2 regions of the Glutamicibacter ectropisis genome follow, and region 1 is predicted to be linked to the other one. Evidence: riboswitches for the same ligand, from Rfam matches in the RefSeq annotation. Region 1 holds a riboswitch; the other holds the start of a gene.
The links. A riboswitch is a leader RNA that binds a small molecule or an ion and turns the genes downstream of it on or off. The one in region 1 is predicted to bind thiamine pyrophosphate.

Region 1 (3,465 bases):
GACCGGATCAAGAACGACCGGCGCATCCACGGTATCGAGCCAATCATTGACCGCGAGAATGACCTGAGTATTGGCGAGCATGCCAATCTTGATGGCATCAATCTGTACATCTGCGCTCACAGCTTCTAACTGAGCAAGCACAAAGTGCCCATCAATGGCCTGTACAGCGCTCACGCCCTGCGTATTCTGAGCGGTCAAGGCGGTGATTACACACATGCCGTAACCACCATTGGCGGCAATGGCCTTCAGATCCGCCTGAATACCTGCGCCTCCGGAGGGGTCGGAGCCGGCGATAGAGAGAATATTTTTCACTGTGCCGCCGCCCATGCTGCAACGAGCTGCTCGCTGGCAGACTGCGGGTCTTGAGCGTTACAAACGGCTCGGACCACGGCCAGACCATTTCCTCCACCGGCACGGATCGCTTGCGCATCTTGTGCGGTGATTGCACCAATAGCGACACAGGGCAGTTCGGTCAACGATGCTGCCCGAGCAAACCCGTCAAGACCAATTGGGGTGGGATGATCCTTCTTGGTGGGGGTAGCGCGGACCGCACCGACTCCAAGATAGTCAATGACCTCAGCGTCTAGGTTGGCCTGTGCCAACTGTTCATCGGTTGAAGCACTCAACCCGATGATGCCTTCACCGATGATCTGGCGTGCCAGGCGCACTGGGATGTCTTTCTGCCCAATATGAATTCCACTGACAGCCGCACTGGCGGCGCGAGCCGCTAAGAACACGTCAATGCGGTCATTGACCAGTAGCTTCGCTTTGCCTTCGGTCAGTTTGGCCGCAGCACAGGTCAATTCGAAGAATTCGCGGGCGGTCTCATCTTTGGCTCGCAGTTGGATCCATTCGATGCCACCAGCTACTGCACCTTCGATGACTTCCAGGGTGGTGCGTGGGGTGCAGCTGGCGGTGTTGGCTACTAGGTAGGCGCCGATGTTATCCATGGTTCAATTCCTCGTACTTCAAATTCTCTAGTTCTTCAGGTTCCGTAGCAGCTAAAGCATCAAGGAAGGCCACGGCGAAACTTCCCGGCCCCGTGCTTGCAGCCAAGGCCTTTTCTGCGGCTAGGCCATATAAACCATGGGCTGCGATGGCTGCTTCGAAGGGGTCCTCACGGACTGCGAGCATGCCTGCGTTGAAAGCGCCCAGGGCACAGCCGCCACCGGTGATTCTGGTCAGTCCGATGCCGTTGGTGTGCACCAGCACGGTGCGGTTGGTATCGATGATCGCGTCTGCTTCACCGGAGATGGCAACAACGCACTCATGCTCCTTGGCTAGTTCACGCCCGGCGTCCAAGGCGGCCTGCACGGTATCTGCTGCGTCGACGCCACGGCCACTTGAATCCTTGCCTGCAAGGGCCAAGATTTCAGAGGCGTTACCGCGGATCAGGGTTGGATGATGCTGCACGATGCGCCGTGCAAAGTCGGTGCGTACCGGCAATGCACCCACGGCCACCGGGTCTAAGACCCAAGGGGTGCCGGCAGCGCTCGCCGAGAGAACAGCTTCTTCCATGGCCACCATTTGTTCTGTACTTGGTGTGCCCAGATTGACCAGTACTGCAGAAGCGACAGCCGCAAAAGGGCCAGCTTCTCCGGGCAGATCCGTCATCGCTGGTGAAGCACCCGAAGCGAGTAGAACATTGGCGGTGAAATTGGTGACGACAGTATTCGTCAAACAAAAAACCAAGGGGGAGTGTTGCCGATACTTTTGGGCAACGGTAGGCAGAGTCATGCGACATCCCTCCGCTAGCGTGAACTAGATCAGGTTCGACGGGTTTCATCTCAGTCGGCGTCTCCGACACCCCGTGTCACTGATTTAGAGAGTACGCAGAAGGGTTGCCGAGAACAAATCCTCAGCGTTCACGTCGTGCCACCAAAGCCTTGAGGGTGGCGGCATCAACCTGCTGCGCAGCGGCTAACTCCCACAGATGGTCTACCGCTGCCACGAGGTCTTCGTGAGCGTCAACCGGTTCGCTGAGTTCGTTCACTATGGTTCCGGCGCGACGTCTAGAGGAAATGAGCCCTTCGGCTTCTAACTCCTTGTAGGCCCGCGCCACCGTTCCGGCAGCCACACCAAGATCCGTGGCCAGTGCGCGAACTGTGGGCAATTTACTGCCTGCTACCAGTTCCCCGAGATTGATCAGTGAAGCAATCTGCGAACGAATCTGTTCATAGGGTGCGGTGGCCGCCTCAAGATCCACACTGATATGCGTGCTCATGAGGAGATGGATTTCTGAAGCGACTTGGCTACGCCGCCGGCTGGACGTTCAAGGAATATGACCGCGGGCAACAAGAAGATTAGGACTGCGAGAAAATCTAGTCGGACAGGATATTCGTAACCGACCACCAACATCGCAACGATAGCGGCCGTGATGGTCCGCAAGGAGCGAAGCTCGAAGACTCGGCGATACCAAATTTCCTCGTCTGCCGACACCTCCCATGCAATGTTGGCTCTACGCGAGAACCAAACAAATCCTAGGTGCGCAGCGATCAATACGACTACCAACGCAATGACAACAATCTTACTGGGCGCAACGAACCCCCATAAGTAGTCCAGCGGAGGAAAAATCAAGAAGTATACGCTCGTGACGACGAACAATCCGGCACAAATATATGGCCACAGGGGTAGATGTGCAGAATGTTTGGTGGCGGAAGAAATTTGTCGTGATACCGCATTCACATATCCCAGATACAACGCATTGAGGGCAAGATAAAACAGTGCCGCCCCGGTGAGAATCACCAACATCCAGGTTACACGTTCGCCGGTAGGCATCATGTATTCATCAATCTCAGGCAGGGATAGCCAAGTGATGAAAAGGGCAACGAACGTGAGCGTTGCTGTTGCGAACTGCAGTGAGAGTAACTGGTCACGCAGCCTGTTGAACTGTGTTCTCTTCTTTGTCGCGACATTTTCATAATTTGTCGGCGGCTGCCAAAGAAACATGATGACCGAAATTCCCAGCACAGCGTAGTTTGCTGTCGAGTCCAAGGTGCCGCCGATTCGGGACATGCTTTCCATGTAGTCGATACCTGCACCGGACCCATCGATATAGCGCGAGGACTCATGATGAAACCATTGGGCCTTGTAGTGCAGTGCTTCTCCGGCCTGGACCGCGATCGACACCGTAACGGTGCGGTAGAGGCGGTTCAACCAGGTGGTGCGGAGTAGCTGGTTGTTGTGCTGTGAGATGCCCGGCAGTGGTTTGCGCCGAAGAATAACAATGGAAGCGATCACCGCTGCCAATATGAGGAATCCTAGGCTCGCATAGAGGAACGGTAGGACCTCGCCTGCGGCACGCAAACCGTCCTGCGAAGGGCTGCTGGAGTAATAGTCATCGGTGCTGATTTCAAGTTCGGGTACCGGTGCAATGGCTGTGACATCCCGAACCGAGTAGAGGCTCACGCAAGCTAAGACCAGGACGATGAGCAACGTAGCCACTAGCTTCTTGGGTATGGGACT
Region 2 (3,465 bases), 1.0 Mb from region 1:
CACTGTGGCAAGATTTTTCGCCAGCAAACCTGATCTTCGGAGTCATTGTTTCGCTGGTCATTGTCACGCTGTTCCCGTTGCCTCCGGTGGTTCTTTCGGGCCGAGTAAACATTTGGTACTGCGTGCAGCTATTCATTTGGTTCATTGGGCAGGTCTTTGTGGCCAGCTATCAGGTGGCACGCCTGGCGATCTTCCGAGGCAAAAAAACACGCAGTGGAGTCATTGCGGTTCCCTTGCGTACCGACTCGGACTTGATTGTTACCACGGTGGGCCACGTCTTGACGTTGATCCCAGGATCCTTCGTCATTGACGTGGACCGCAGCTCATCAACACTGTATTTGCACTACATCAATATTGAGTCAAAACAGGACATGGAGCGCGCCCGGGAAGCCGTGCGTGACATCGAACGCCGGATGATTATGGCGATTGGCAGCCATGATGAATTTGATGCGATCAAGCACGAATGCGGACCGAATCTGATGAGAATGAAGGGCAAAAAATGATAGAAATCGTGATGTGGATTTGTGGCATCATGTTGGGTCTAGCGTCCATCGCCTGTGTCATCCGTGTGGCAAAGGGACCATCGATTCTTGACCGCGTTCTGGCTTTGGACGTGATGCTCCTGATTATCTCGGTAGCCCTGTGCCTAGAGATGATCTACAACAAACACACTGACTTCCTACTCTTTGTGGTGGCCGCCTGCACCTTGGGCTTCATTGGTTCGGTGACGGTCTCGCGCTACGTCTCTGACCAGAGGAACGCATAATGGAAATGTTCCTCGACATTCTCGTGGCAGTATTACTCATCCTGGGTTGCCTGATGTCCTTGATCGCTGGCATCGGTCTGCTGACCTTTCCAGACATGCTCACTCGAATGCACGCAGCCACCAAACCCCAGGTGCTCGGGTTCTTACTGATCTTCACCGGGCTCGCGATTCACCTGCGCAGCTGGGCAGTGGTTCCCGTACTCGCCTTGGCGTGGGGAATGCAGCTGCTCACGGCCCCGGTATCAGCGCACATGATTGGTCGTTCTGGTTATCGAACCAAGCACGCAGCAAAGGACTCACTCTACGCTGATGAGCTGAAGCTCGTGGTCGATAAGGTCAGTAGCATGCCAGCTACGGGTGTTATTGAAGTACCGGAGGAAGAGAAGAAGTAATATCCACGGTAGAAGCAAGCAACGGGCATCCCACCATTGGTGGGATGCCCGTTGCTTTAAGTACTACTTGCTTAGACGCGCAACAACCTTGTTGGTGCCGCGGTCAGCCAACACCTGAATGGTGGCAGCGACAATGGATGAGAAGATTGCGAATCCAAGAGCCTGACGCAACGAAGCCTCGGCGGCCTCTTCGCTACCCTTGCGGGGAGCCTTGTTTCCGGTAAAACCCTTCCACAACTGATCAACTAGCTTACTGCCGACAAAACCGGCGGCAATCGAGATACCCGTGGTAGCAAGTTTCTGCACTGTATTCATCTTGCCCTCGCTTCAACGTAGTGACTTATCGTTCCTCTGCCCAGCATACCTGCGGTATGGTGGGGGAGCAGTAATTTTCCGACAGGGGAGCGTCAGACTTCATTTGTGAAGTCGCAAGACGCTGAGAGTGCGATGGATCGCAGACCCTCGAACCTGCTCCGGTTAGTACCGGCGAAGGAAGTCGAGCATCTCGGATGCGGATAGGACGCAGTGCGTCCAAAATCCGTGCATCTCCCCTCCTTGATATAGGAGGACCACTAATGAATCAAGCAGTAGCCAAGCAGCGTACCGGTTGGCGCGTGGTTGACATCGTCACCGCATCGGTCATCGCCGTCGCCTCGGGCGTCATCTTCTGGGCCTGGAGCGCAGGGTACGGGTTGTTTTCCCTAGCCTTCGTCGCTTTCCCACCGGCATCCGCATTGCTCACCGGTGTCTGGCTCTTCCCAGCAGTACTCGGCGCACTGATCATCCGTAAGCCCGGAGCCGCACTGTACTGCGAAATGCTGGCGGCAGTCATCGAAGCTCTACTGGGTTCGCACTACGGCCTGACAGTACTCATCTCCGGGTTCGTTCAGGGACTCGGCGCCGAACTGGTGTTCGCGGCGGTGCGATACCGCAAATGGAACCTTAGCGTTTCCCTGCTCGCGGGCCTGTTCTCCGGACTCTTTGCCGGCATTTCCGAGGCATACATCATGGCCTACTACGTTGAATACACTCCTGCGTTGAAGATCTTCCACGTGATCGCTACCGGGATCTCCGGCCTGATTGTTGCCGGCTTGCTGTCCTGGCTGGCAACACGTGGCCTGGCCAAGACCGGTGCGTTGAGCGCATTGGCTAGCCGCCGGGCACATCTTGAAACTGGAAAACTGGCGGCAAAATGAGCTCGGTAGTGAGCGCCGACGCCAAAGCAACGACTAGGCGTGGTACCGAAATCACTGCCAAAGGATTTCGATGGCAGCATGCCGAACGAGAGCGTCCCGCTATTTCCGGACTGGATGTTCAGATTCCTGCTGGTCAAAAAGTCTTGCTAGTAGGTCCCTCAGGGGCAGGCAAATCAACTCTGTTGCACGCCTTGGCGGGCTTGCTAGAAGTAGATGAATCCGAACAGATCTCTGGTCAACTACTCATCGACGGGTCCGATGCGTTTGCCCGAGAGCATCCGGTAGGACTGATGCAACAGGATCCGGAGACGCAGGTGGTACAAAGCCGTGTTGCGGACGATGTAGCCTTTGGCGCCGAGAACCTTGCAGTAGATCCTCAAATCATTCGCCAACGAATCCCTGAAGCCCTGGAGGCAGTTGGCTTGGGGATGCTGCCCATGGATCATCGCACGCAGGAATTATCCGGTGGACAAAAGCAGCGCCTAGCTTTGGCCGGCATCCTTGCGATGCAACCGGGACTGATGTTGCTTGATGAACCCACCGCTAACGTGGATCCCGAGGGCATCCGCCCCTTACGCGATGCAGTACTCAACGCAGCCCAACTAAGTGGTGCCACACTGATTGTGGTTGAACACCGACTAGATGCCTGGGCTGAGCATATGGATCGAGTGATCGTGCTGGAACCTGGCGGAGGCGTCGCCCACGACCTAGATCCGCAGCGACTCTATGATGATCAGGAGCTGCGAACGGAACTCTCGCAGGCCGGGTTATGGGTGCCGAACTACCAGTTAGAACTGACTGAGGCACAGACTAATCCCCAAGAGCAATTGCTTGAAGCTCATGATCTGATCAGCGCCCGTACCGCATCATCAGCACGGACACAGAAGGTGAACCTGAAGGTCCGTGCCGGCACAGCGACGGTGATCCGCGGGGAGAACGGTGCTGGGAAATCTACCCTGGCCTTGACCCTGGGCGGATTGTTGGAACCGGTAGCAGGTGAGCTGCAGGCTACCGAATCGTTAGCCAATGGCTTGGGAAATTCGCCCTTTAGCTGGAAGGCTGGGGCGCTGATTGCGCGCATCGGATCGGTGTTTCAAGAACCAGAGCATCA

Region 2: linked by a shared signal. The riboswitch ahead of QMQ05_RS12575 (ECF transporter S component) and the one ahead of thiM (hydroxyethylthiazole kinase) in region 1 are both predicted to bind thiamine pyrophosphate.

What each region holds. Positions count from the first base shown of each region.
Region 1 is NZ_CP125942.1:74,476-77,940, forward strand. Features, by position in the region: gene thiD (bifunctional hydroxymethylpyrimidine kinase/phosphomethylpyrimidine kinase) at 1-327, opposite strand, end outside; gene thiE (thiamine phosphate synthase) at 309-950, opposite strand; gene thiM (hydroxyethylthiazole kinase) at 943-1,737, opposite strand; TPP riboswitch at 1,727-1,821, opposite strand; gene QMQ05_RS00360 (GntR family transcriptional regulator) at 1,859-2,224, opposite strand; gene QMQ05_RS00365 (hypothetical protein) at 2,221-3,465, opposite strand, start outside.
Region 2 is NZ_CP125942.1:2,677,935-2,681,399, reverse strand. Features, by position in the region: gene QMQ05_RS12595 (Na+/H+ antiporter subunit E) at 1-503, shown strand, start outside; gene QMQ05_RS12590 (monovalent cation/H+ antiporter complex subunit F) at 500-766, shown strand; gene mnhG (monovalent cation/H(+) antiporter subunit G) at 766-1,158, shown strand; gene QMQ05_RS12580 (DUF4235 domain-containing protein) at 1,222-1,473, opposite strand; TPP riboswitch at 1,547-1,670, shown strand; gene QMQ05_RS12575 (ECF transporter S component) at 1,734-2,354, shown strand; gene QMQ05_RS12570 (ATP-binding cassette domain-containing protein) at 2,351-3,465, shown strand, end outside.